2 regions of the Streptomyces sp. NPDC097640 genome follow, and region 1 is predicted to be linked to the other one. Evidence: riboswitches for the same ligand, from Rfam matches in the RefSeq annotation. Region 1 holds a riboswitch; the other holds the start of a gene.

What was found. A riboswitch is a leader RNA that binds a small molecule or an ion and turns the genes downstream of it on or off. The one in region 1 is predicted to bind thiamine pyrophosphate.
Region 2: linked by a shared signal. The riboswitch ahead of thiO (glycine oxidase ThiO) and the one ahead of ABTY62_RS36940 (thiamine ABC transporter substrate-binding protein) in region 1 are both predicted to bind thiamine pyrophosphate.

The regions. Positions count from the first base shown of each region.
Region 1 is NZ_JBEOSB010000030.1:70,284-84,424, reverse strand. It holds gene ABTY62_RS36960 (sodium:solute symporter family protein) at 1-1,400, opposite strand, end outside; gene ABTY62_RS36955 (PucR family transcriptional regulator ligand-binding domain-containing protein) at 1,667-3,313, shown strand; gene ABTY62_RS36950 (ABC transporter ATP-binding protein) at 3,355-4,386, opposite strand; gene ABTY62_RS36945 (ABC transporter permease) at 4,386-6,128, opposite strand; gene ABTY62_RS36940 (thiamine ABC transporter substrate-binding protein) at 6,227-7,309, opposite strand; TPP riboswitch at 7,304-7,408, opposite strand; gene rlmN (dual-specificity RNA methyltransferase RlmN) at 7,472-8,578, opposite strand; gene ABTY62_RS36930 (phosphatidate cytidylyltransferase) at 8,659-9,831, opposite strand; gene frr (ribosome recycling factor) at 9,831-10,388, opposite strand; gene pyrH (UMP kinase) at 10,493-11,275, opposite strand; gene tsf (translation elongation factor Ts) at 11,445-12,281, opposite strand; gene rpsB (30S ribosomal protein S2) at 12,380-13,288, opposite strand; gene ABTY62_RS47615 (hypothetical protein) at 13,611-14,009, opposite strand; partial or broken gene ABTY62_RS47610 (peptidoglycan DD-metalloendopeptidase family protein) at 13,912-14,133, shown strand.
Region 2 is NZ_JBEOSB010000016.1:202,200-216,340, forward strand. It holds gene ABTY62_RS25500 (tetratricopeptide repeat protein) at 1-2,101, opposite strand, end outside; gene ABTY62_RS25505 (class II 3-deoxy-7-phosphoheptulonate synthase) at 2,245-3,594, shown strand; gene ABTY62_RS25510 ((2Fe-2S)-binding protein) at 3,736-3,987, shown strand; gene bfr (bacterioferritin) at 4,032-4,511, opposite strand; gene ABTY62_RS25520 (sulfite oxidase-like oxidoreductase) at 4,669-5,292, shown strand; gene ABTY62_RS25525 (DUF4396 domain-containing protein) at 5,341-5,886, opposite strand; gene ABTY62_RS25530 (deoxyribonuclease IV) at 5,965-6,843, opposite strand; gene pknB (Stk1 family PASTA domain-containing Ser/Thr kinase) at 7,147-9,096, opposite strand; gene ABTY62_RS25540 (SRPBCC domain-containing protein) at 9,657-10,109, opposite strand; gene ABTY62_RS25545 (thiazole synthase) at 10,136-10,969, opposite strand; gene thiS (sulfur carrier protein ThiS) at 11,001-11,201, opposite strand; gene thiO (glycine oxidase ThiO) at 11,210-12,469, opposite strand; TPP riboswitch at 12,467-12,580, opposite strand; gene ABTY62_RS25560 (NAD(P)/FAD-dependent oxidoreductase) at 12,793-13,971, shown strand; gene ABTY62_RS25565 (Rv2175c family DNA-binding protein) at 14,086-14,141, shown strand, end outside.

The sequences.
Region 1 (14,141 bases):
ACGCTGCCGTCGGTCGCCTTGGTGAGGAGGCTGACCGCGGTGTACGCGACCAGGCTCACGGCCAGGCCGTAGTAGATCGGCTCGTTGGCGAGTACGCCCTTGGTCATCATCATCACGATCACCGTCAGGCCGCCTCCGAGCATGGCGGCGAGCGCCCCCTGGAAGTTGCCACGCCTCCAGATCAGGGCACCGAGGATGGGCACCAGGAGCCCGCCGACCAACAGGTTGTAGGCCACGGTGAGGGCGGCGATCACGTCGTCCAGAGCGCAGGCGATGGCGATCGAGATCACGCCGAGGATGACGATGGCCAGGCGGTTGGAGCGGACCTCGTCGTGGTCGTCGGCGACGGCCTTCGGGGCGGAGCGGCGCATGAGGGACCTCAGCCGGCCCCCTATGTCGTTGTTGGCGACGGTGGCGGAGGCGATGAGCGCGCCGCTGGCGGTGGACATCATCGCGGACAGCGCGGCAGCCAGGACGAGGCCTCTGACACCGGTGGGCAGAGCCTGCTTGACGATGGTCGCGAACGCGCTGTCCGCGCTGGCCAGATTGGGGTAGATCGCCTTGGTCGCCATGCCGATGACCGCCCCGGCCGCCGCGTAGAACAGGCAGTACACGCCGGCGACCGTGCCTCCGTACGAGGCGACCTTGTCGCTGCGGGCGGTGAACACCCGCTGCCAGATGTCCTGGCCGATCAGCATCCCGAAGGTGTAGATCAGGACGTAGGTGAAGATGGTCTCGCCGCCGATGGACATCGGCGAGAGGTAGCCGGACGGCAGCTTGTCCGCCATTTCCGCGAAGCCGCCCGCCTTCACCACGGCGATGGGCAGCAGCAGGAGGAGCACGCCGATGCTCTTGACGACGAACTGCACCATGTCGGTGAGGGTGATGGACCACATGCCGCCCAGGGCGGAGTAGCCGACGACGATCGAGCCGCCGATGACCACCGCGGCCCAGCGCGGTACGTCGAAGAGCACGTCGAAGACGCTGGCGTAGGCGATGGTGGAGGTGACCGCGAGCATCAGGGTGTAGACCCACATCACCACGCCGGAGATGATGCTCGCCGCGTCCCCGTAGCGCAGTGACAGCATCTCGGCGACGGTGTAGACGCGCAGCCGCGCGATCCTGGCGGAGAAGGCGATGCTCAGGGCGAGCAGGCCGATGCCGATCGCGATGACCATCCACGCCCCGGAGATGCCGTAGGTGTAGCCGAGACGCACCCCGCCGATGGTGGAGGCGCCGCCGAGGACGACGGCGGCCATGGTGCCGGTGTACATCAGGGGGCCGAGCCGGCGGCCGGCGACCAGGAAGTCGCTCTTGGAGGCGGCGCGCCTCTTGCCCCACCAACCGACTCCTACGATGCCTAGCAGGTACCCGATCATCACTGTGTAGTCGATGGCCATGGAGTCCTCCGGTCAGGTATGGGCCGTGGCGCGGGACGGCGGGGCCGCGGCTCACTGGTAAGAAGGCGGGCATGACAGCGTCGTCGCTGTTCAGGGGGGTGGCGGGGCGCCCGTTCGAGGACGGACCTGCCGCGGGATCAGGCGCTTCGGTCGCCTGCCCTCCGCTTCGCAGGAGCGTATCCGCGCACCACCCAGGAAATAAGTGCAGAATTCATCCATCATCCACTCACCCAATGGATGAATCCGCACCCGTGAAGGAGCCCGCCGTGATACCAGCCGACCCGCCGAGGGGTCCCTGGCACACACCGGCCCCGGGGACGCCGACCGTTCCGCTCAGCGCTCTGCTCGCCGACCCCGATCTCGGGCTGAAGCGCATCGCGGGACCGGACGAGGACCGTTTCGTCGAACAGGTGGGAACCACCGAGCTGGCGGACCCCACGCCCTACCTGATCGGCGGCGAACTGCTCCTCACCGCCGGATCGCTCCTGCCCCGGACCCCCGAGGGCATCGACGACTACGTCCGCCGGGTCGTCGAAGCGGGTACGGTCGCGCTGGGCTTCGGCATCGTCCCGGTCTACGAGGAAGTCCCGCCGGACCTGATAGCCGCCTGCGACCGGCACGACCTGCCGCTGCTGCTGGTTCCGAAGGACGTCCCCTTCGTCGCGGTGGCCCGCGCCACCCACTCCGCGATGGCGGAGGCGCGCACCCATGATCTGCGCCTGGTCTCCGAGGCTCAGTCCGCACTCGCGTCCGCCGCCGCCCGCCCGGATGCCCTCGCGGCCGTGCTGCGCCAGCTCTCCGTCCACCTCGGCGTCTGGGCGGTGCTGCTCGACGGCAACGGCGCCGAACTTCTGGCGGCCGGTACGCGGCCCGCCGCCCAGGTCACGCGGCAGTTGTGTGAGCTGGCCGCGCGCACCGCGGCCCGGCAGCCCTCCGCGCCGCATGACCGCACGCCGGGGCCGGGGTCCCGGCCGCCCACGGCGGCCGCCCAGCACCACGCGGGGATCCACCTGACCGTCCACACCGTCCCCGGCGGTGACACGGCCGGGCCCCTGGCCCTCGGCCTGGTCGCCGCCTCCCGGCCCACCCCGGTGCACCGGTCCGTGACCGGCACGGCGATCGTGCTGCTCTCCCTGCTCACCAACCCCCGGCACGCGCTGGGCGGCGACACCCGCACCGCCGGCGCCGTGGTGAGGCTGCTGCTCGGCGGCGCCCCCGCCGAGATCGCGCCCATGCTGCTGCCCGCCGACGCCCCGGACGACGCCGCCTGGACCGTGGTGCACGGCCGGCCCGCCCGGTCGGCACGCGGCCCCGGCGCACAGCCCGGCGGCGACCCGGTCCACCTGGCGGCACTGGGCACCGCACTGGGCACCCCGTATCTCGACCTGGCCGGCCCGGTGCTGCGCGCCCTCATCCCCTGGTCGGCCCGTGCCCAGCCCACAGAACCCGCCGACGCCGCCCGGCTCGGCTGGCACCTGGGCTTCAGCGCCCCGGTGGGAACAGCCGATCTTCCCGTCGCCGACACCCAGGCCGAGCGGGCGCTGCGCCGCGCCGTGGCCTCCGGCCTGCCGACGGTGCATCACCGCACCGTGGAACAGAGCGTGCACAGCATCGTCGCACCCCGCGAGGCGAAGGCACTCGCCCGCGCACGCTTCGCGCCGCTCGACCGCGCCCCGGCGCCAGGGCCCGCCGTCCTCATGGAAACGCTGCGCACCTGGCTGTCCCAGTACGGCAGCTGGGACCGCACCGCCGCGGCGCTGGGGCTCCACCGCAATACGGTGCGTCAACGCATCAGCCGAATCTCGGAGTTGCTCGACGTCGACCTCCAGGACCCCGAAGTCCGCATGGAGCTCTGGTTCGCCCTCCACTGGTTGCCGGGCGAACGCTCCTCCCTGGATGACGGCCAGGGCTGAGGGCCTGGTCATCCGGTCCCCGGCCGCGCGCCGCGGGGCCGTCAGCCGCCCGCGCCCAGCACCACCACATCGCCCGCGTCGAACGCGACGCCGACCCGCTCCCCCTCACCGGGCGCGTCCCGCAGCGCGCACGCCGCCTCCAGGCGCGGCGCGCCCCCGGGCTGGAGGACGAGCGCCACGCGGTCGCCGCGGAAGGTGCGCGCGGTCACCGTGCAGGGCAGCCCCTGCTCCGGCGAGGTGAGCCGCACCCCGGCCGGGCGGACCAGCAGCCGGCACGGCCCCGGCGGGGTGCCGTCCGGGACGGGCAGCTTGCCCCAGCGGGTGTCGGCGCTCTCGCCGTTCACGACGGCCTCGACCACATTGTCGAAGCCGAGGAAACGGGCGACGAACTCGTCGGCGGGCCGCTGCCACACCTCCAGCGGGGTGCCGGTCTGCGCGATGCGCCCGCCGTCCATCACCACCACCCGGTCCGCGAGCGCGAAGGCCTCCCCCTGGTCGTGGGTGACCGCGAGCACCGTCGTGCCCAGCTCGCCGAAGAGCTGGCGCAGTTCGACCACCAGCCGCTCCCGCAGCCCCCGGTCGAGCTGCCCCAGCGGCTCGTCCAGCATCAGCACCGTGGGCCGTGGGGCCAGGGCGCGGGCCAGTGCGACCCGCTGCTGCTCGCCGCCGGACAGCGAGGCGACCGCGCGCCGCTGCGCGCCCGGCAGGCCGACCAGCTCCAGCAGCTCGGCGACCCGGCGCTCCGCCTCGGCGCGCGCCACCTTGCGCATCCGCAGCCCGAAGGCGACGTTGCCGCCCACGTCGCGCTGCGGGAAGAGCTGGTGGTCCTGGAACATCAGGCCCACGCCGCGCCGGTGGGTGGGCACCCCCGACTGGTCCCGGCCGGCCAACCACACCCGGCCGGTGTGGGCCCGCTCCAAACCCGCGACCACGCGCAGCAGCGTGGACTTGCCGCCGCCGCTCGGCCCCAGCACCGACACCGTCTCGTGCTCGGCGACCTCCAGGTCCACGGCATCGAGCGCCGTGCGCTCGCCGTAGCGGACCGTCACCTCGTCCAGTCGCAGCAGCGTCATCAGAACTCCCCCGAACGGTCGGTGCGAATCCGCTCCAGGAGCAGCAGGGAGCCCGCGCACACCAGCATCAGAACCGTGCTCAGGGCCATGGCCTGGCCGTAGTTGAGCTGCCCGGCCCGGCCGAGGAAGCGGGCGACGGCCACCGGGAGGGTCGGGGAGTCGGGCCGCGCGATGAACACCGTCGCCCCGAACTCCCCGAGCGAGACGGCGAACGCGAACCCCGCCGCGACCCCGAGGGCCCGCGCGACCAGCGGCAGATCCACCTCCCGCCAGGCCCGCAGCGGGGACGCGCCGAGCACGGCCGCCGCCTCCCGCAGCCGGTGGTCCACCGCGCGCAGCACGGGCAGCATGGTCCGTACGACGAAGGGCACGCCCACCAGGGCCTGGGCGAGCGGTACGAGGATCCATGAGGCGCGCAGGTCCAGCGGGGGCTCGTCAAGGGCGATGAGGAAGCCGAAGCCGACGGTGACGGCGGAGGTGCCGAGCGGCAGCATCAGCAGCGCGTCGAAGCCCCGCACCAGCCGCCCCGCACCCCTGATGACCCTCGGTTCGCCTCCGGGCGCTCGGGTCCGGTATCGACGCTCCTCGACACTGCGCTCGCTCGTTCCTCGCTCGCTTGGTCTCGTCGCTTTCGACACCGGCGCGCCCTTTGGCTCACTCGGGATGGTCAGCGCGGCCGCCGCCAAACCGCCCACCACGACCGCGAAGACGGTCGCCACGGCGGCGTAGCGCAGGGAGTTCCAGACGGCGTCCATAGGGGCGACGAAAAACGTCCCGCCGCTGTCCGCCGCGGACTGGAGTGCGCGGTAGTAGTCGAGTCCGTAGCCGCCGGGGGCGTCCAGGGACCGCTCGACCAGGACTCCGAGCGGCAGCAGGATCAGCAGCGCCACGACGGCGAGCACGCCCCACAGCAGCGCCCATTGGGCCGCGCCCTGGGGGCGGCGCGCGGTCTGTTCGGGGTCGACCAGCTTCAGTGCGCCCTCGCGGCGCCGTACGGTCCACGCGTGCAGGGCCAGGACGGCGGCCACCGCCGCGAACTGGACCAGGGTCAGCACGGCGGCCGTCGGCAGGTCGAGCAGCTGGGCGGTCTCCCGGTAGATCGCGACCTCCAAGGTGGCGTACCGGGGGCCGCCGAGGATCTGGACGACGCCGAAGGAGGTGAAGGTGAACAGGAAGACCATCAGGGCGGCGGCCGCCACGGCGGGCGCCAGCGCGGGCAGTGTCACCCGCCGCCACGCCGCCAGGCGGCTCGCGCCGAGCACCCGCGCGGCCTCCTCCTGGCGCGGGTCGAGCTGCGCCCACAGCCCGCCGACGGTCCGTACCACCACCGCGTAGTTGAAGAAGACATGCGCGAGGAGGATCGCCCAGACGGTGGTGTCCAGGCGCACCCCCCACAGGCTGTCCAGCAGCCCGCCCTGGCCGAGCAGGGCCAGGAACGCGGAGCCCGCGACGACGGTCGGCAGCACGAAGGGGACGGTCACCACGGCGCGCAGCAGCCGCTTGCCGGGGAAGGCGAAGCGGGCGAAGACATACGCGCCGGGCAGCGCGACCGCCAGCGTCAGTGCGGTGGAGGCGGCCGCCTGCCAGCCGGTGAACCACAGGATGTCCAGGACCGCCGGATCGGTGAGCACCTCGCCGAACCGGCCCAGTCGCCACTGGCCGTCGACGCGCAGCCCGCGGGCGACGATGGCGGCCACCGGGTAGATGAAGAACAGCGCGAAGAACGCGGCGGGCACGGCCATCAGAGCCAGCCGCAGCGCCGTCCCGCGGAGGTTCGAGCGCCGCGGCCCGGGGCGCGCGCCGGGCTCCCCCGGTGTCTTGGCGGGAGGCTCGGGCCGCTTTACAGGACGAGCGAGGACCATGCCTTGACCCACTGGTCACGGTTCTTGGCGATCTTCTGCGGGGCCAGGGTGGCCGAGTCGGCGATCTTCGCGCCGTACTGCGTGAACAGCTCGGGCAGCTTGGCGTCCTCACGGGCCGGGTTCACGTACATGTTGAGCGGCACGTCCTCCTGGAACGTCTTGCTCAGCAGGAAGTCCAGCAGTGCCTTGCCGCCCTTGGTGTTGGACGCGCCCTTCAGCAGGCCCGCGAATTCCACCTGGCGGAAGCAGGTTCCCGTCGCGACCCCTGTAGGTGCCTGCGCGGGACGCGGCTTGGCGTCGACGACCTCGGCGGGCGGGCTGGAGGCGTACGAGACGACCAGCGGCCGGTCGCCCTTGGCGCCGCCCGCCGAGCCGGAGAACCGGTCGTAGTACGCCTGCTCCCAGCCGTCGACGACCTCGACGCCGTTGGCCCTGAGCTTCTTCCAGTAGTCCTGCCAGCCGTCGTCGCCGTACCGGGCGGCGGTGCCCAGCAGGAAGGCGAGCCCGGGAGAGGAGGTGGCCGCGTTCTCGGTGACCAGGAGGTTCTTGTACGCGGGCTTGGTCAGGTCGTCGAGGGTCTTCGGCGGGGCCAGCTTCTTGTCGGCGAAGTACTTGCGGTCGTAGTTGACGCAGATGTCGCCGAAGTCGACCGGGGTGACGCGGTGCGAGGCCTGGTCGAGCTGGAGGGCGGCCGGGACCTTGTCCAGGCCCTTGGCCCGGTAGGGGGTGAACAGGTCGTTGTCGAGCGCGCGGGAGAGCAGGGTGTTGTCGACGCCGAAGAAGACGTCGCCCTGAGGGTGCGACTTGGACAGGATCGCCTGGTTGACCGCCGCCCCCGCGTCGCCGCCGGCCTGCACCCGCACCTTGTAGCCGGTCTGCCGGGTGAACTCCTTGAGCACGGCCTTCGACGCGGCGAACGAGTCGTGCGAGACCAGCGTCACGGTCTTGGAGCCGGAGCCGCCGGAGGAGCCGGAGGAGTCCTCGCCGCAGGCGACGAGGGTGGTGAGGCCGAGCGAGCCGAAGAGGGCGGCGACGACGGCATGCCGAAGACGGCGGTTCATATGAGGCTGACTCCCTACGCCGGTATGACCCGGATCAGGTCCGAGGGTCTGCGGCCGAGCCGCACTCTCAGCGCTGTTCGCGCTCCCCTGTCGGAATGTTCACTTGTACGAGATGCCGCGTGTGTGCACGCGGTGATGCCAGGGCACCGTATCAGCAGCGCCTCAGCGCTCGGCCGCCGCCAGCTGTCCGCACGCCCCGTCGATCTCCTGCCCCCGGGTGTCCCGCACGGTCACGGGCACGCCGTGTGCCTCCAGGGCGGCCACGAACGCCTTCTCGTCCTCGGGCCGGGACGCGGTCCACTTGGAGCCTGGCGTGGGGTTGAGCGGGATCAGGTTGACGTGCACCCGGCGGCCCTTGAGCAGCCGGCCCAGCAGGTCGGCCCGCCATGCCTGGTCGTTGATGTCCCTGATCAGGGCGTACTCGATGGAGACGCGGCGGCCCGACTTCTCCGCGTACTCCCACGCCGCGTCCAGGACCTCGCGGACCTTCCAGCGGGTGTTGACCGGGACGAGGGTGTCGCGCAGCTCGTCGTCGGGCGCGTGCAGCGACACCGCGAGACGGCACTTGAAGCCCTCGTCGGCGAAGCGCAGCATCGCCGGGACCAGCCCCACGGTCGAGACGGTGATGCCGCGCTGGGACAGCCCGAGGCCGTCCGGCTCCGGGTCGGTCAGCCTGCGGATGGCGCCGACGACGCGGTTGTAGTTGGCGAGCGGCTCGCCCATGCCCATGAAGACGATGTTGGACAGCCGCGCGGGCCCGCCCGGGATCTCCCCGTCCCGCAGCGCCCGCATCCCGTCGACGATCTGGTGCACGATCTCGGCGGTGGACAGATTGCGGTCCAGGCCCGCCTGGCCGGTGGCGCAGAAGGGGCAGTTCATGCCGCAGCCCGCCTGGGAGCTGATGCACATGGTGACCCGGTCCGGGTAGCGCATCAGCACGGACTCCACGAGCGTGCCGTCGAAGAGCCGCCACAAGGTCTTGCGGGTGGTGTCGTCGTCACAGCTGATGTGGCGCACCACGCTCATCAGGTCCGGCAGCAGTTCGGCCGCCAGCTTCTCGCGCGCGGCGGCCGGGATGTCGGTCCACTGGGCCGGGTCGTGGGTGTAGCGGGCGAAGTAGTGGCGCGAAACCTGGCCGGCGCGGAAGGGCTTCTCGCCGAGGGCGGCGACGGCCTCGCGGCGCTCGGCGGGCGTGAGGTCGGCGAGATGCCGCGGGGGCCTCTTGGCTCCGCGCGGCGCGACAAAGGTGAGTTCTCCGGGCTTGGGCATGGTCTCACCAGTGTCGCAGACGTGCGTACGGCCTCGCGCCACACGTGGTGCGAGGCCGTACGGACGGGGTGACGGGCCGGTCAGCCGCCGCCCACGAAGATCACCATCAGCAGCCAGACCACGGGGGCGGTGGGCAGCAGGGAGTCCAGCCGGTCCATGATCCCGCCGTGCCCCGGCAGCAGCTTGCCCATGTCCTTGATGCCCAGGTCACGCTTGATCATGGACTCGCCGAGGTCGCCGAGGGTCGCGCTGACCGCGACGGCGAGCCCGAGCAGCAGCCCCTGCCACCACGCGCCGCCCTTGATCAGGTACTGCATGGACAGCGCGCCCGCGACCATCGCGAAGGCGATCGCGCCGAGCAGTCCCTCGCGGGTCTTGCCGGGGCTGATGCGCGGTGCGAGCTTGTGGCGGCCGAAGCGCCAGCCGACCGCGTACGCGCCGGTGTCGCTGACCACGGTCAGCAGCAGGAAGACCAGCACCCGCCGCGGCCCGTCGTCGGCCGCGAGCATGAGGGCGACGAAGGTGGCCAGGAACGGGACGTAGAAGGCCGCGAAGACGCCGGCGGTGACGTCCCTGAGGTAGTTCTCGGGCGGCTCGGTCATCCGCCATACGAGCACGGCCAGGGCGGTCAGCGACACGGCCACCCACGCGCCCTCCGCGCCGCGCACATAACCGGCGACCACCATGGCGACGCCGCCCACGGCGAGCGGCACCAGCGGGACGCGGATGTCCTTGCGCTCGGCCAGCCGCGAGGTCAGCTCCCACAGGCCGATGACCACCGCGACCGCCAGGACGCCGACGAACACCGGCTTGTAGATGAACAGCGAGGCGACGACCAGTACGCCGAGGCCGACGCCCACCCCTATCGCGGCGGGCAGATTGCGGCCCGCGCTCTTCTTGGCGCTCCCCGTGCCGCCGGGCTGGGCGGCGTCCGACGGCGGGGTGCCGGGGCCGTCCGGGGGCGTGGGCGGGGGCGCGGCGGGGGGCCGCGGCCCGCGCTCCGGCTCCCGGTCGTCGCGGAACAGGGGACCGCTCAGCCGAGCGGCCCCCCGATCACGGTCGGCGGCATCCCGAGGGTCTCCGCCTGCGTGGGGCACGGTGGGCATGGGCCGAGTCTGCGCCGCCTCGCCCACGTCGTGCGCGGGACCCGCCGGGACCGGGCGCACCTCGCCGCGAGGCGAGGGAGAGGGCCCCTGGTCGGCCGGTCCCCAGAGGCGGGGGCTCGGCGGAGCCCCCCAGGATGAGTCGTTCATCAGACCTCGAGGAGCTCGGCTTCCTTGTGCTTGAGCAGCTCGTCCACCTGCGCGACATACTTCGCGGTGGTGTCGTCGAGCTCCTTCTCGGCGCGGCGGCCCTCGTCCTCGCCGACCTCGCCGTCCTTGATGAGCTTGTCGATGGACTCCTTGGCCTTGCGGCGGACGCTGCGGATCGAGATCTTCGCGTCCTCCCCCTTGCCCTTGGCGACCTTGATGAACTCCTTGCGGCGCTGCTCGGTGAGCTCGGGGAACACCACTCGGATGATGTTGCCGTCATTGCTCGGGTTGACGCCCAGATCGGAGTCGCGGATCGCCTGCTCGATGTTGCGCAGCGCGCTCTTGTCGAACGGTGTCACCACGGCCATGCGCGGCTCTGGCACCGAGAACGACGCCAGCTGGTTGATCGGCGTCATCGCCCCGTAGTAGTCCGCCACGATCTTGTTGAACATCGCCGGGTGCGCACGCCCGGTGCGGATCGCGGCGAAGTCCTCCTTGGCGACCACAACGGCCTTCTCCATCTTCTCCTCGGCCTCGAGGAGGATCTCTTCGATCACCACTTGCTCCTGGTGTTATCAGTAAGCAGAGCCTCGCCCCTGCGTGCGTCTTCTCCTGCACGGTGTCCGACCGGCAGGCCGTTGTCCATCCCCCGTATGAGCCGTCAGGCCCGGGAGCCCTGGTCGCTCACGAGCGTGCCGATCTTCTCACCCTTCACCGCACGCGCGATGTTTCCTTCGGCGAGAAGCTCGAAGACGAGGATCGGCAGTTTGTTGTCGCGGCAGAGCGTGATGGCGGTGGCGTCGGCGACCTTGAGGTCGCGGGTGATCACCTCGCCGTACTCCAGGGCGTCGAACTTCACCGCGTCCGGGTTCCGGGCGGGGTCGGAGTCGTACACCCCGTCCACCCCGTTCTTACCCATGAGCAGGGCCTCGGCGTGGATCTCCAGGGCGCGCTGGGCCGCGGTGGTGTCCGTGGAGAAGTACGGCATGCCCATGCCCGCGCCGAAGATGACCACGCGCCCCTTCTCCAGATGGCGCACCGCGCGCAGCGGAATGTACGGCTCCGCGACCTGGCCCATGGTGATGGCGGTCTGGACGCGGGAGTCGATGCCCTCCTTCTCCAGGAAGTCCTGGAGGGCGAGGCAGTTCATGACCGTGCCGAGCATGCCCATGTAGTCCGAGCGGGCCCGGTCCATGCCCCGCTGCTGGAGTTCGGCGCCGCGGAAGAAGTTGCCGCCACCGATGACGATGGCGATCTCCGCGCCGTCCCGGACGACCGCGGCGACCTCGCGGGCGATGGCGTGCACGACGTCCGGGTCGACCCCGAGTCCCCCGCCCCCGGCGAACGCCTCGCCGGAGAGCTTCAGCAGGAACCGACGGCGTTTGACCCTGCCCTGAGCGTTCTTCTCGTCGGCGGCCTGTCCGGCGCCCGCGCCCTGATTCATTGGAGATCTCCTCGTGCACATACGAAGAAGGCCACTGCCGGACGGGTCCTTGTTCGACCTCTGCGGCAATGGCCTCCTCGTCACATCTGCGGCCGACCGGTTGACGGTTGGCTGCCTACGACCCTATCGGGGTCGCCGGTCATTCGCTGCTCGGCTCGGACGCCGACGCTCAGACGCCTACGCGGAAGCGCGCGAAGCCCTTGAGCGTGACACCGGCCTCGTCCAGGATCTTCTGGACGGTCTTCTTGTTGTCCTTGGCGAACGGCTGGTCCACCAGGACGTTCTCCTTGAAGAAGCCGGTGACGCGACCCTCGACGATCTTCGGCAGGGCGGCCTCGGGCTTGCCCTCCTCGCGGGCGGTGGCCTCGGCCACGCGGCGCTCGTTCTCGACGGCCTCGGCCGAGATCTCGTCACGGCTCAGGAACTTCGGCGCGAACGCGGCGATGTGCTGCGCGATGTCCTTGGCGACCGTGGCGTCTTCCTTGTCCAGCTCCACCAGCACGCCGACCTGCGGCGGCAGGTCCGGCATGGTGCGGTGCATGTACGCGGCGACGTAACCGCCGGAGAGCTGCGCGAAGCGGTCCAGGACGATCTTCTCGCCGAGCGTCGCGTTGGCCTCGTCGACGTACGCCTGGACGGTCTTGCCGGGCTCGATCTCGGAGGCGAGCAGGGCCTCCAGGTCGGCCGGGGAGGTCTTGGCGACGTGGGCGGCGATGGCGTTGGCGGCGGCGATGAACTTGTCGCCCTTGGCGACGAAGTCGGTCTCGCACTTCAGCTCGACCAGCACACCGGAGGAGTTGTCGTCCGCGATGAGGGAGACGACGGCGCCGTTCTCGGCACTGCGGCCCTCGCGCTTGGCCACGCCCTTCTGGCCCTTGACGCGCAGGACCTCGACGGCCTTGTCGACGCTGCCGTCGGCCTCGTCCAGCGCCTTCTTGCAGTCCATCATGCCGGCGCCGGTGAGCTCACGGAGCTTCTTGACGTCAGCGGCGGTGAAGTTCGCCATGATCTGTGAATCTCTTCTCGAAAGTCGAAAGCTCTACGGGGGAACGGCGGGGGTGGTGCCCAGGCACCCTCCCCCGCCGTCACACGTGGTCCGAGTGATCAGGCCTGCTCGGCGTCCGCGGCCGGGGCCTCGGCGGGCTGCTCGGCCGGCGCCTCGGCGGGCTGCTCAGCCTGAGCCTCGGCCGGCTGCTCGGCCTCGGCGGGCTTGGCCGCCTCGGGCTCGTCGGCCTTCTTCTCACCCTCGAGCAGGTCGCGCTCCCACTCGGCGAGCGGCTCACCGGCGGCCTTGTCGGCCTTCTGGTCACCGGTGGCGACACCGGAACGGGCGATGAGGCCCTCGGCGACCGCGTCGGCGATCACGCGGGTGAGCAGGGTGACCGAGCGGATCGCGTCGTCGTTGCCCGGGATCTTGTAGTCGACCTCGTCCGGGTCGCAGTTGGTGTCGAGGATCGCGACGACCGGGATGCGGAGCTTGCGCGCCTCGCCGACGGCGATGTGCTCCTTCTTGGTGTCGACGATCCAGACGGCGCTCGGCACCTTCTGCATCTCGCGGATACCGCCGAGGGTCTTCTCCAGCTTGGCCTTCTCGCGCGAGAGGACCAGGAGCTCCTTCTTGGTGAGGCCGGAGGCGGCCACATCCTCGAAGTCGATCTGCTCGAGCTCCTTGAGGCGCTGAAGGCGCTTGTAGACGGTCGAGAAGTTGGTGAGCATGCCGCCCAGCCAGCGCTGGTTGACGTACGGCATGCCGACGCGGGTCGCCTGCTCGGCGATCGCCTCCTGCGCCTGCTTCTTCGTGCCGACGAACATGATGGAACCGCCGTGGGCGACGGTCTCCTTGACGAACTCGTAGGCGCGGTCGATGTACGACAGCGACTGGAGCAGGTCAATGATGTAGATGCCGTTGCGCTCGGTGAAGATGAAACGCTTCATCTTCGGGTTCCAGCGGCGGGTCTGGTGCCCGAAGTGGACGCCGCTCTCCAGCAGCTCCCGCATCGTGACGACGGCCATGGCCGTACTCCTTGAAGTGCTCGGTTCCACGGCGGCCGGGCGGCCGCCGCGCCTGACGCCCCGGCGCGTCTGCCACGGGCGGCGCCCTTGCGGAGGGCTCGACCGAGGACCGAGGGACGCGGCCGCCGTGCTGTCCGAGGGGACCGATGCGTGGATCGATGCCGATCGGAGTGCCGGTGGCGGGGCGTGCGAAGTCGATCCGGTGACCCGGATCGCCACAAGAAGTGTACGGGACCCGTGCGGTGCCGGGTGACGGCGATATCCACAACCCGTGAGTAGTCCCCAGATCGTGTCCATGATCCACACGAATCGGGCGACCGCGTCACCGTGTTCCCATGCGACCGCACACCGCAGCCCCAGTCCCCTGTCCGCCCCCGCCGACCTCGCGGCTGACCTCGCTGTTCGTGGTCCTGTCCGGCCTGATCGCGCTGCTGCTGCCCTGGCCCGCGGCGACGGCGGCGGGGCCTGCCGGGGCCGGGGCGCCGGCTGGGGCGTCCGCCGGGGCCGCGCCGGGCCGTGACGGGCGGGTCTGGCCGGTGGAGTCCGAGGCGGGCGCGGGCAGACCGACGGTGCTGCGGGGCTGGGAGCCGCCGCCCGCTCCCTGGGCGGCGGGCCACCGCGGGGTGGATCTGGCGGCCCGCACCGGCCGGCCGGTGCGGGCGGTGGCCGCGGGCCGGGTGTCCTTCGCAGGGCCGGTCGCGGGGCGCGGGGTGCTCGCCATCGAGCTGCCGGGCACCGGCCGCCCGCCGCTGCGCACGACATACGAGCCGGTGCGGGCGGTGGTGACCGAGGGCGAGCGGGTGCGGGCCGGACAGGTGGTGGGCGTCCTGGGAGCGGGCCCCTTCCACTGCCC
Region 2 (14,141 bases), on a different contig from region 1:
CGAGCGCCCGCTCGTAGCTGCGGGTGGCCGCCGCCAGGTCGTCCTCACCGTCCCGCCGCTCGCCGCGCTGGTAATGGGCATGGCCCAGATTGGTCAGGGACTGGGCCTGGCCGCGGAGGTCCCCGCAGCGCTCGCGCAGTGCGAGGGCCCGCTGGTGGCAGCGGAGCGCGGCACTGTAGTCGGCCACGCCGTCGCCCGCGTAGAGGTCGCCGAGGTTGCTCAGCACGGCGGCGCGGGCGGCGCCGTCGAAGCCCCCCGCCTCATCCGTTTCGCCCGCGAAGCTGTCGACCGTCCTTTCGTACGCTTCGACGGCCGCCCGGGCGACGGGACGGCCCCGGGAGGCCAGCTCGTCCTCGCACTGCTGGAGGACGCGCAGCGCCTCCCCCCACACCTCGGCGACGCGCCGCTCGTCGCCGAGCTCCGTCCACAGCCGCCGCGCATGCGCGTAAGCCTCCAGCGCCGGCTCGCGACGGGCCTGCTGGCGGTGCGCGGTGCCGATCCGCCACAGCGCCTCCGCCTCGGCCGCCCGGTCCCCCGAGCGGTGCGCGGCCTCCGCCGCCAGCCGATGGGTGTCCAGCCAGTCGTCCCAGAACTTGTACAGGTCGAAGAACGCGGTCAGGCGCAGCGCCAGAGCGATGGCCGCGGCGTCGTGCCCGCTCGCGTGGGCCAGCCGCACGGCCGCGATCAGACACAGGCGCTCGGTGGCCAGCCAGTACAGGGCCATCGGACGGTTGGTGAGCAGGCCCCGCTCGGCACGGCTGTGCAGTCGCCGTCCGCGCTCCGAGGACGGCCGCAGCCAGGCGTCGGCCTCGCCCGCCCGGTCGGCGTAGTGGGTGACCAGCCGTCCGACCGCGTCGTGCCGGGCCACCGCCGGCTCCTGTGCCGCGGCGCGCTCAGCCGCGTACAGCCGCACCAGGCTGTGGAGGCGGTAGGGGCCGCGGTACCTTCCCGTGATCATGTGCGCGCGGCGCAGCTCCTCCAGCCGTGGTTCGACCTCGGGAACGGGCTCGCCCACCAGGGCCGCGGCGGTGTCGGCGAAGAGGTGCGGGCCCGGGTGGAGTGAGAGCAGCCGGAACAGCCGTGCCTCGGCGGCAGGCAGCCGCTCGTACGAGAGGGTGAACGCCGAGCGCACCGCCGCTGAAGCCGGACCGGTGTCGGGACCCGCGTCGGGGGCGCGCAGGGCGTCGAGGCGGCGGGCCTCGTCGCGCAGCCGGTCGGCGAGCTCGCCCACCGGCAGGCCCGGCGTGGTGACGAGCCTGGCCGCGACCAGGTCCAGGGCGAGCGGCAGCCGGTCGCACAGCTCGGCGAGCCGGCGCGCGTCCCGCCCATGCCCGCTCACCCGCCGGTCCGCCACGGAGGCGGCCTTCAGCGCGGCGGCGAGGAACGCGACCGCCTCGTCCTCGGGCAGGACGTCCACGTGGTGCTGGCGCGCACCGCTCAGCGCACCACCGGCCAGGATGTGCCGTCCGACGATCACGCAGCAGTTCCTGGGGTGCGGCGGCAGCAACAGTGCCACCTGCTCTACGGAGGCGGCGTTGTCGAGCACGACGAGCACCGGGCGCCCCCGCTCGGCCAGGGCGCTCATCTCGCTGCGATACAGGCGATGGCGCTCCTCCAGGCTCCGGCCCTCGATATCGCGCTGGGCCACGCGCAGCGCCCGCAGGAACGAGCCGAGCGCGTCGTACGCCGAGACCCGGTCGTCGGGCTCGCGCTCATAACCGCGCAGGTCCAGGTACAGCTCGGCGCCGTACCAGCGGCGGGCCCTGGCGGTGTGCCCGGCGTGCAGCACGAGCGCGGTCTTGCCGACGCCCGCGGGTCCGGAGACGGCGACGACGTTCTGCCGGCCGGCCCAGGCCCACACCACGGACCTTCTCGGCCTGTGGCCGGGCCTGCCGCGCGGGCCGACCCTCGGCTTCAGCTCGGCGAGCAGCTCCTGGAGCGGTTCCCGCCGCCCGGCGAACGCGCCCGGGGCGGGTGGCAGCCCGGCGAGCGCCTCCGGCGGTGGGGCGGGCGGCCCGGCCATCGTGAGCCGTTCGATCAAGCCCGCCTGGACGACCGTGTGAGCCGTCCCCGAGAACTCGTTTCTGATGTCATCCCCCATGAGTTCTTTGTAGCGCCGAGGAGCCCCGCGGAAACCTCGCTCGCCGGACGGGAGCCGTGCGGCCCGCGGCCGGGGCGGCGGAAGGTGTCTCAACCTGTGGGCAGGGGGCTGGACGCGCGGGGGGACCCCGTAACCTTGCTGGCGTGACCGTGAACGCTGAAACCCACACCGGTGGCCACACCTGGAAGTCTCTTCCCGCGGCGCAGCAGCCCGACTGGCCGGACCAAGCGGCTCTGCGCGAGGTGATCGCCGAGCTCGAGTCCTATCCGCCGCTCGTTTTCGCGGGCGAGTGCGACCAGCTGCGGGAGCGTCTGGGAGCCGTGGCCCGGGGTGAGGCGTTTCTGCTCCAGGGCGGCGACTGCGCCGAGGCGTTCGACGCCGTGGGCGCGGACCAGATCCGCAACAAGCTGAAGACGCTGTTGCAGATGGGCGCCGTGCTGACCTACGCCGGGCAGATCCCGGTGGTGAAGGTCGGGCGGATCGCCGGCCAGTACAGCAAGCCGCGCTCCAAGCCGACCGAGACCCGTGACGGGGTGACCCTGCCGACCTACCGCGGCGACTCGGTCAACGGCTTCGAGTTCACCGAGAAGGCCCGGATCCCGGACCCGCAGCGGCTCAAGCGGATGTACCAGGCCTCCGCCTCGACGCTGAACCTCGTGCGCGCCTTCACCACCGGCGGCTACGCGGACCTGCGCCAGGTGCACGCCTGGAACCAGGACTTCGTGAAGTCGTCCCCCGCGGGGCAGCGCTACGAGGCGCTGGCGCGCGAGATCGACCGGGCGATGAACTTCATGAACGCCTGCGGGGTGGACCCGGAGGAGTTCAGGACCGTCGAGTTCTTCGCCTCGCACGAGGCGCTGATCCTGGACTACGAGTCGGCGCTGACCCGCACGGACTCCCGTACGGGCGAGCTGTACGACGTGTCCGGCCACATGGTGTGGATCGGCGAGCGCACCCGCCAGCTGGACGGGGCGCATATCGAGTTCGCATCGCGGATCCGCAACCCCGTCGGGGTGAAGCTCGGCCCGTCGACGACGCCGGAAGACGCGCTGGCGCTGATCGAGCGGATCGACCCGAACCGCGAGCCCGGCCGGCTCACCTTCATCACCCGGATGGGCGCGGACAAGGTCCGCGACAAGCTGCCCGACCTGGTGGAGAAGGTCACGGCCTCCGGCGCCCAGGTGGTCTGGGTCTGCGACCCGATGCACGGCAACACCTTCGAGGCGGCGTCCGGGCACAAGACGCGGCGCTTCGACGATGTGCTGGACGAGGTCAAGGGCTTCTTCGAGGTCCACAAGGGTCTCGGCACCCACCCGGGCGGCATCCACATGGAGCTGACCGGCGACGATGTGACCGAGTGCGTGGGCGGCGGCGACGAGATCTTCGTCGACGATCTGCACCAGCGCTACGAGACGGCCTGCGACCCGCGGCTCAACCGCAGCCAGTCGCTGGACCTGGCGTTCCTGGTCGCGGAGATGTACCGCGACCAGTGACATGCCGAGGCCGGTGACATACCGGGACTGAACGGTGCGATGGGGCGCGGATCACAACGATCCGTGCCCCATCGGCGTTGTCCGCCCTCCCGAGGGGACGGTAAGGTAAGGGTTACCTCACTGATCGATCTGGAGAGCCGCGTGTACGTCTGCTCATGCTTCGGCATCACCGAGAAGCAGGTGCGCGAGCACGCCGAGTCCGGCGCCTGCACCCCGCGCCAGATCGCCGGCGCCTGCAAGGCCGGCACGGACTGCGGCTCCTGTGTGCGGCGCATCCAGGCGCTGCTCGGCCGCGGGGCGTGCCCCCGGCGCGAGTCGCTGGACACGCTCGGCCCGGCCGGTATGCCCGCCGTCGCGTCGGCGTCCGGGCCCCAGGTCGCGGAAGCCGCGTAACGCCCCGATCTGGTCTGCGGTCGGGTCTGCGGTCAGGTCTCCGCTCAGGTGTCCGGCTGTTCGATCTGCTGGGCGATGTACAGCCCCTCGCCGAGCTTCTCGATCAGCGCGAGCTGGGTTTCGAGATAGTCGATGTGCTGCTCCTCGTCGGCGAGGATGTCCTCGAAGATATTGGCCGAGGTGATGTCGCCCTTGGTCCGCATGACCTCGATCCCGCGCTTGAGGCGGTCGATGGCCTCGATTTCCACCTGGCGGTCCGCCTGGAACATCTCGGTGACCGACTGGCCCACGCGCACATGGAACAGCCGCTGGTAATTGGGCAGCCCGTCCAGGAGAAGGATCCGGTCGGTGATCACCTCGGCGTGCTTCATCTCGTCGAACGATTCCGCCCGGGTATACGTCGCGAGCTTCGTCCAGCCGAAGTTCTCCTGCATCTTCGAATGCAGGAAGTACTGATTGATCGCGGTCAGCTCGCCGGTCAGCTGCTCGTTGAGAAACTCGAGGACCTCGGGGTCGCCCTGCATCGAAGGGGCTCCTTCCAATCCGAACGGGGACGGCCGGTTGTGCGCATCGTCGCACCGCCCATCCGGAGCGTCCAGTAAGTGCACGCTTAGTACGAGTTGCCCGGATAGCTACCGCCCTGGTCACGACCACCCCCGAAGGTCTGACACCATGGAGCCCATGGGTCAGTCGGAAAGCCGCGAGGGGGAGCTCGGATCGCTGCCTCCGGGGCAGCGGCTGCAACGCGGTTGGCCGGTTACGCACTATGGGCCGGTGCCCAAGTTCAAGCCGGACCGCTGGGAGTTCCGGGTCTTCGGCGCCACGGCCGACGGGGAAAAGCACGCCTGGACGCATGACGAGTTCTCGGCGCTTCCGTACTCCACCGTCATGGCCGATCTGCACTGCGTGACGAAATTCAGCATGCTGGGCGCGGAATGGGGCGGCGTGACGGCGCGCCGGATCGCGGAACTCGCGCCGCCCGCTCCCGGGGTCACGCATGTGATGGTGTGGGCGGAGTACGGCTTCAGCTCGAATCTGCGGCTCTCGGATTTCACCGCGGAGAAGACCATCTTCGCCACGCACAAGGACGGCGAACTGCTCACCGCCGAGCACGGTTTTCCGGTCCGGCTGGTCGTTCCCCATCTCTACGCCTGGAAGGGGCCCAAATGGGTCCGGGGTGTGGAGTACATGACCGCCGACCGCCGCGGCTTCTGGGAGGAGCGCGGCTACCACAACATCGGCGACCCGTGGAGCGAGCAGCGCTACTCCTACCAGGAGCAGCCGGGGGACGGCCCGGAGCTCTAGGGGTCGGCCCGGAGCTCCAGGCGTCGGCGGTCGGCGGTGCCGGCGGCGTCAGTGGTACTGGTGCACCACGGCGTGGCCCTTGCCGCGGCCGATCATCCACCGGTTGACGGGGGTGGTCACGGCGAAGGCGACCACGAAGGACAGCGCCAGGCTGAGCCAGAACAGTGCGTCGGCCAGCGTTGCGTCCATCGCCCCCGGGAAGACCAGGATGGTCGCGTTGTCGGCGAGCTCCATCACGGCGATCGAGACGGTGTCCGCGGCGAGCGCGACCCGAAGGGCGGCCCGCAGGTCCAGCCCGGCGCGCAGGACGCCGCGGATGGTGAGCGAGTAGCCGAAGACGAAGGCGAGCACGATCGCCAGGACCATGGTCGGGACGTTGTGCCAGCCGAGCGCGGTGCCGATGGCCATGCCCAGGACCTCGCCGATGGCGCAGCCGGTGAGGCAGTGCAGCGTGGCCTGCATGGCCATGGCCCAGCTCGCCGGGGCGTGACCGCTGTGGCCGCCGTGACCTGCGTGGCCGCCGTGATCTGCGTCGCCGGCGTGTTCGCTGTGGTCGGCGTGGCCGTCATGGGTGGCGTGGCCGTGGTGCTCCATCGGATCCCCCCGGAGGGTAGTGGCGTGTCCGTCGCCTGGCGGAAACACCATACCCCCCTGGGGTATTCCCGGGTCCTGTCAGCCGTCGCGGAGCCTCTTGAGCCGCGCCACGTCCGCCGCGTGCCCCTCCTTGCCGCCCGGGGTCTCGATCACCAGCGGCACCCCCTTGGTCGCCGGATGCCGGAACAGCTCCCGGAACGGATCGGCGCCGATATGGCCCGCGCCGATGTTCTCGTGCCGGTCCTTGTGGGCCCCGGCGACGTCCTTGGAGTCATTGGCGTGGATCAGTTTCAGCCGCTCCTTGCCCGTGACCGAGACCAGCTCGTCCAGCGTCTTCTTCATCCCGCCCGGGGCTGCCAGATCATGACCGGCGGCGAAGACATGGCAGGTGTCCAGGCAGACCCCCAGCTTCGGATGGCGGTCCAGCGCGTCGAAGTACGGTCCGAGATCCTCGACCAGCGAACACAGCGAGGAGCCCTGTCCGGCGGTCGGCTCGAGCAGCAGCCAGGGGTCGTCGTCGTGGAGCTCGTCGAGCAGGGGCAGCATCCGTTCCCGTACCTGGGCGAGCGCCTTGGGCCGCGCCCGGCCGCCGGTGGCCGAGCCCGTGTGCACCACGACGCCCGGCGCGCCGATGGCGCGGCCCCGCCGCAGCGAGTGGCGCAGCGAATCGACCGACCGCTCGGCCGTCTCGGCCGTGTGCGAGCCGAAGTTGATCAGGTAGGGGGCGTGCACATACGCCTGGATGGACTGGTCGGCACACGCCGCACGGAACTTCTCGTCCTGCGCCGCCACCCCGCGCGGGGTCGCCCAGCCGCGCGGATTGGCGACGAAGACCTGGACGACCTCGGCGCCGATGTCGCGGGTGTACGGCAGGCCGATGGTGGCCAGGCCGCCAGCCACCCGGATATGGCCGCCGACCGGATTGCGGTCGCGGGCGCGCTTCTTGGACGTACTCACGAGCCCAGAGTGCCAGCCCCGGCCCGGCCCCCGTGCGCCGGGCCCGGGCCGCCGACCCGGAGGGGCCGGCGCCCAGCCCTGTCCGGCGGATCTTGACGCCTGCGGCGGCCACGCTGCGGAGCAGCAAATCGACGCGGCGCCCCCACCCCGCCCCTTCCCTCAACCGAGGCTCTGCCCCAGACCCTGAGGTCCAGGGGCGAGGCCCTTGCCGCGCGGCGGAGCCCCGCGCGGCGGAGCCGCACATCGGCAGGGGCTCGACACTGAGGGAAGGGGCGGGGTGGGGAAAGATCCGCCGGACACCCCCTAGAGGACTCCCTTGACCTTGATCGTGATCGTGCTGCCCTTGGGCGCCTCGTCCCCGCCGTCCACCGACTGGTCGGTGACCGTGTCGCCGGGGAACAGCAGCGGCTTGTCCACGTCGACCTCGAAGCCCGCCGCCTCCAGGGCCGCCGTGGCGTCGTCCACGGACTCGCCCGTGACGTCCGGCACCTCGATCATCTCCTGGCCCTTGGACAGGGTCAGGGTGATGGTGTCGCCCTTGGCACCCTTGGTGTCCCCGTCCGAGGAGGACTGCTCCGCGACCGAGCCCGCGTCCTCGTCCGAGAACACCCGCTCCTCCGCGATCTTCACCTTGAAGCCCGCGTCCTCGAGGTCGGACCGGGCGTCGTCCTCGTCCTCGCCGACCACATCGGGGATCTCGATCTCGGGGCCCCTGCTGACCACGATCCCCACGGTGGTGTTCGGCCGGCGAGTGGTGCCGGCCTTCGGGTCGGTGCTGAGCACCGAGCCCTGCGGCGTCTCGGAGCTGAAGGTCTTGGTCACCTCGCCGATGGACAGATTCGCGTCCGAGATCTGCTGCTTCGCCTCCGTGAGCGGCATGCCCACGACATTGGGGACCTGGGTGCGCGGCGGCCCGTCGGAGATGTGGATCGTCACCGTGCCGGTGTTGCGAATCTGCTTGCCGCCGCCCGGGTCGGTCTTGATGACCTTGCCCTTGTCCACGACATCGCTGAACTCCCGGGTGACCTTCACCTCGAGCCCGGCGTCCTTCAGCTTCTTCCGGGCGTCCGCCTCGGACTTGCCCAGCACATAGGGCACCTTGGTGAACTGGCCGGAATTGATGTACCAGACGCCCACCCCGATGCCGAGCGCGAGCAGCACACCGACGACGATCGTCACGATCCCGCGGCGCGGCAGCCGGCCGCGGCCGGCGGACTGCCGGGGACGACCGGTCTGCGGTGGCTCCGGCGGGAGCTCCAGCCTGCTGGTGAGATTGAGCTGCTGATCATCGGCGGGCACCGGCCCCCCGATGCCGCCGACGGGGCGCGGGATCACGCTCGTACGGTCCTCGGAGCCGTCGTGCGCGTCCGCCCTGGCCTGCGGGGGTACGGCGTCGAGCTGCTCCTCGGTCAGCGCGGCCCGCGCGGCCCGCGCGAGGCCGAGCAGCTCGACCGCGTCGGCGGGGCGCTGGGCGACCTCGCGCGCGGTGGCCTTGGCGACCAGGCCGTCCAGCTCGGGCGCGACCCCGGGCGCGGTCGCCGACGGCGCGGGCACGTCCTCGTTGAGGTGCTGGAAGAGGACCTGCGCCGGGGTGGTGCCGGTGTGCGGCTTGGCGCCGGTCAGCATCTCGTAGAGCACCACGCCGCAGGCGTAGACATCGCTGCGGGTGTCGGCCGTGCCGTGCTCGATCTGCTCGGGCGCGAGATAGGACACGGTGCCCAGCACGGTGCCGGTGGAGGCGCTGGTGTTGGAATCCACGGCCCGGACCAGCCCGAAGTCGGCGACCTTCACCCGGCCGTCGTCGCCGATCAGCACGTTCTCCGGCTTCATGTCGCGGTGGACGAACCCCGCGCGGTGCGCCGCCCCGAGCGCGGCCAGCACCGGCTCCAGGATGTCCAGCGCGGCCCGCGGCTGAAGCGCCCCGCGCTCGCGCAGCACATCGCGCAGCGTGCACCCGGCGACGTACTCCATCGCGAGATAGACGTGGGAGCCGTCGGTGCCCTGGTCGAAGACGCCGACCACATTGGGGTGGGCGAGCCTGGCCACGGACTTCGCCTCGCGGATGAAGCGCTCGACGAAGGCGTCGTCGGTGGCGAGCGACTGATGCATCACCTTCAGGGCCAGCACCCGGTCGAGCCGGGTGTCGACGGCCCGGTAGACCGTCGCCATGCCGCCCACCGCGATGCGCGCGTCGACGCGGTAGCGGCCGTCGAGCAGCTGTCCGACCAGGGGGTCATGCAGGGTCGTATCCACGAGAGAGGAGTCTACGAGCCCGATCCGACACGCCAGGACACCAGCGCGGCCCGGCCGCGGGACTGGTGCCGAACGGTGACACCGGGCGCCGCGGGGGTGCGGCTTTCGCCGCGTCTGGCCTTGCCACGAAGGCGTGTTCCGGCGGATCTCCCGCCGGCCCGGCCCTCGGACCCCGCCGGCGGGCCCCGGTGGCGAGCGAGTCGGTCGCGGCGGAGCCACGCGCCGCCCGTTCCGCCCCAGGGGCTCCTGGACCTCGGCGGGGGCCCCGGTCGCGTGAGCGGATCGCGGCGGAGCTTTATGCGCCGCCTGTTCCGCTCCACGGGCTCCTGGACCCCGGCGGCGGGCCCGGGGCGGCCCGGCTCTTGTGCTGTGAGGCGCGCCCCGCGGGCGGCGCCGTAGGCCGCGGCGGCACGGCTCGGCTCCGCACCACGGCCCCACCCCGGCCCGTGGGGCCACACCTGAGGCCCGGGGGCTGGGGCGGGAGCCCCAGTTGTGGGAAGGGGCGGGTGGGGGAGCTGTGCCGCCGCAGCCCACGACGGCGCGCGGTCGCCGGACAGGGCCTAGTTGTGCGACGCCGCGGCCAGCGCGGCCAGTTCCTCCAGCGCGGTGGTCCAGGTCGCCGCCGCGTACTCCGCGTGCTTGGCCTTCGCGGCGTCCGGGACCGCGAGTGCCCGGATGCCGCTCTCGGCCAGGCGGAGCCGGGTGCCGGGGCCCTCGGGGGAGAGGGCGAACTCCACCAGGGTCGAGTCGCCCGGTGCCGCGCCCAGGGGCTGGTCCGGCTCGCTCGCCAGCCGGAAGCGGAACAGCGCGTCCGGCACCGCCCGCTCCACCCGGCCGTGGAACTCGCCCTGCTCGTCCCAGCGGAAGCGGAGCGTCCCGCCGGAGCGCGGGTCGATCTCGCAGCCCCCGAACGCGTACCAGGCGCGGATGTGCTCCGGGGTCGTCAGCACCCGCCATACGCGGTCGACGGGCGCGGGGATGTACACCTCGCGCTCGATCCGGTCGGCCACCATGTCACCCACGCTAGCCGCTCACCGGCCTACCCGAAGGCCGGGCGCTCCGGGTCGAACGCGGCGAGCCCCTCGGCGGGTGAGGACGCGTGGGCGAAGTGGCGGCGCGGGATGCGGCCGGCCCGGTGGGCCAGCCGTCCGGCCCGGACCGCGTGCCGCATGGCCTCGGCCATCAGGACGGGTTCCTGCGCCCGGGTGACGGCGGACGCCAGCATCACCGCCGCGCAGCCCAGCTCCATGGCGAGCGCCGCGTCCGAGGCGGTGCCCGCGCCCGCGTCCAGGATCACCGGGACCGTGGCGCGCTCGACGATCAGCTGGAAGTTGTGCGGGTTGCGGATGCCGAGACCGGAGCCGATGGGGGAGCCCAGCGGCATGATCGCGGCACAGCCCACCTCCTCCAGCCTGCGGGCCAGCACCGGGTCGTCGTTGGTGTACGGCAGGACGGTGAAGCCGTCGTCCACCAGCGTCTCGGCGGCGTCCAGCAGCTCGACCGGGTCGGGGAGCAGGGTGCGCTCATCGGCCACCACCTCCAGCTTCACCCAGTCGGTGCCGAGGGCTTCCCGCGCGAGCCGGGCGGTCAGCACCGCCTCCCCGGCCGTGAAACACCCGGCGGTGTTGGGCAGCACGCGGATGCCGTGCCGGTCGAGCACCGACAGGACCGAGCCCTGCACGGTGGGGTCCAGACGGCGCATGGCGACGGTGGTGAGCTGCGTGCCGGAGGCCAGCAGCGAGCGCTCCAGGATCTCCAGGCTGGGCGCCCCGCCGGTGCCCATGATCAGACGGGAGGAGAAGGCGGTCCCCGCGATGGTGAGCGGGTCCGGCGCCGGGGCGGGGTGGGCGGCGGCGTACGTGGTGTCGTCCATGGTCTCGTGCATGGTTTCGGCCATCCGGGGTTCAGCCTCCTTGGACCGCGGTGAGGACCTCGACCCGGTCCCCGTCGCCGAGCGGGGTGGCGGGCCACTGGCCGCGCGGGACGACCTGTTCGTTGACGGCCGCGGCGACCCCCGAGCGCGCCCGGGTCAGCTCCGCGACCAGCAGGTCGAGGGTCGTGCCGCCGGGGAGCTCGCGGGGCTCGCCGTTCACGGAGACGGTCATGGAGGCGCTCATGCGGGCTGCTCCTGCGGTACGGGTGGGGTGGGGTGGGCGGCGGGGAAGCGCCGCGGGGAGAACGGCCGGGCCTCGTCCGGGAGCTCACCGCGCGTCAGCACCTCGGCCATGACATCGCCCGTGACGGGGGTGAGGAGAACGCCGTTGCGGTAGTGGCCGGTGGCCACGGACAGCCCGGGCAGCGCGCTCGGGCCCAGCAGCGGCGCGTTGTCGGGGGAGCCGGGGCGCAGCCCGGCGCAGGTCTCGACGAGCGGCAGCTCGGTGAGGCCGGGCACCAGCTCATGGGCGTCGCGCAGCAGTTCGTAGACGCCGCCCGCGGTGACCGTGGTGTCCCAGCCGAGCTCTTCCGAGGTGGCGCCGACGACCAGCTCGCCGTTCTCGCGCGGCACCAGATAGACATGCCCGCCGCGCACCTCGGCCCGTACGGTCCTGGACAGGAACGGCGCGTACGCGGGCGGCACGCGCAGCCGCAGCACCTGGCCCTTGACCGGGCGCACGGGGGGCAGCACGTCCTCGGGGACGCCCGCGAGCCGCCCGCTGAGGCTGCCCGCGGCCAGCACGGTCCGCTCGGCCGCCAGCCGTGTGCCGTCGGCGAGTTCGGCGCCGGTCGCGCGGTCCGCCGCGAGCGTCAGCCGCTCCGCGCGGGACCGGTGGAAGGCCACCCCGGCGCGCTCGCACGCCGTCAGCAGCGCCGCCGCCAGGCGCCGCGGGTCGACCTGGTGGTCGCCGTCCACCCGCAGGCCCCCGCGCACGCCCGGCGCGAGCATCGGCTCCAGGCGGCGGCATTCGCGCCCCGTCAGCCACTGCGACTCCAGCCCGAGCCGCCGCTGGAAGTCATGGAGTTCGCGGAGCTGGGCGCGGTCGTCGGGGTCGAAGGCCACGGCGAGCGTGCCGCAGGCGCGATAGCCGACGTCCTGGCCGCTCGCCTCCTCCAGCTCGGCCACGAAGTCCGGATAGCGGCGCGCGGAGGCCAGGTTGAGCGCGAGCAGCGTCTGCTCGCCGTAGTGGAGCTCGGTGACGGCCGCGAGCATCCCCGCCGCGACCTGCGCCGCGCCGCCGCCGGGCGCCGGGTCGGCGACGGCGGTGCGCAGGCCCCGCAGGGCCGCCCGCCACGCGGTGACCAGGCCGATGACGCCGCCTCCGATGACCAGCGCGTCGTACGACCCGTCCGGCCGCGTACCTGAGGATGGCCGCGTGCCTGAGGATGGCCGCGTACCCGAGGATGTGCGTGACGGCGTACGTGATGATGCGTGCATGGGCGTGACGCCCCTCCCTTCGCCGGCATGACCCGGATCAGGTTCGTACGGTCGGAGGCCGCTTCAGCCTCCCTCTCAGCCCGGTGCGTCCGGGCTCCCGCGAGAGCTTCGTCCCGCCACCCTAGTACGAGGCCGGAACCGCCCGGAAGGGCGAGTCCCCGGCCACGGGGTGTGCCAGTGCCCGCTGTGCCGGAGATCTCGTCCGTCGGTTCTCCGGTCGGCACCGCACACCGTCTTAGAGTGATCGTGTGAGCGATGAGACGACGACGAAGTCGGCATCCCCGGAGGGCAACGGCCGGCAGGTGGTGATCGTCGGCGCGGGAATGGCCGGAGTCCAGACCGCCGTCGCGCTGCGCGACCAGGGCTGGACCGGCTCCATCCTGCTGCTCGGCGCCGAGGCGCACCAGCCGTACGACCGGCCGCCGCTGTCCAAGGCCGTGCTGCTCGGCAAGGCCGAGGGCTCCGCCTTCGACGTGGACTTCGAGGCGCTCGGCGTCGAGTTGCGGCTCGGCGTGTCCGTCACGGGCCTGGACACCGGCGCGCGGCGGCTGGAGACCGAGTCGGGGCCGGTGCCGTACGACGTCCTGGTGATCGCCACCGGCGCCGAGCCGATCACCCTGCCCGGCTCCGAGGGCGTGCCGGGGGTGCATCTGCTGCGCACGCTCGACGACGCGGAGCGGCTGCGCCCGGTGCTCGCCGGGCAGCGCGAGATCGTGGTGGTCGGGGCGGGCTGGATCGGCGCGGAGTTCGCCACGGCGGCGCGCGAGGCGGGCTGCGCCGTGACCGTGGTGGAGGCCGCCGACCGCCCGCTGGCGAGCGCCCTCCCCGCCGAGGTCGCCGCCCCCATGGCCGGCTGGTACGCCGACTACGGCGTCGAGCTGATCACCGGCGCGGCGGTGGCCGCCGTGGACGAGCGGGGGCTGCTGCTCGGCGACGGCACCCGGCTGCCGGCCGACGCGGTGGTCGTCGGCATCGGGGCGCGGCCCGCCACGGGCTGGCTGGCCGGCTCGGGCGTCGAGCTGGCCGCGGACCGGTCCGTCGTCGCCGACGAACAGCTGCGCACCACCGTGCCGGACGTCTACGCCGTCGGGGACTGCGCGTCGTTCCCCTCCGCCCGCTACGGCGAGCGGCTGCTGGTGCACCACTGGGACAACGCCCTCCAGGGGCCGCGCACCGTCGCCACCAATGTGGTCGGCAGCGGGACCGCGCACTTCACCGGTTCGGTCTACGACCCGGTGCCGTACTTCTGGTCCGAGCAGTTCGGCCGCTTCGTGCAGTACGCGGGCCACCACGCCGCCGCCGACGAACTCGTCTGGCGCGGCGACCCGGCGGGCGCGGCCTGGTCGGTGTGCTGGCTGCGCGAGGGGGCGCTGGTCGCCCTGCTGGCGGTCGGCCGTCCGCGCGATCTGGCCCAGGGCCGCAAGCTGATCGAACAGGGCTCCCGGCTGGACCGCGCCCGCGCCGTGGACCCGTCGGTGCCGCTGAAGTCGGCGGTCCTGTGACCCTCGCCGCGCCCCGGCGGCGCCCCCGGCCGCGGGCCGGCGGACGGCGGCCGGGCCGAGGCTGTACCGGGTGCCCGACTACCCACTGTCAGTCCCAGATGGCAGGCTTGTCCCGTGACCGAGATTGACGCAAAGATCGATGCTCTCGTCCCCGCCTGGCTCACCCTCCC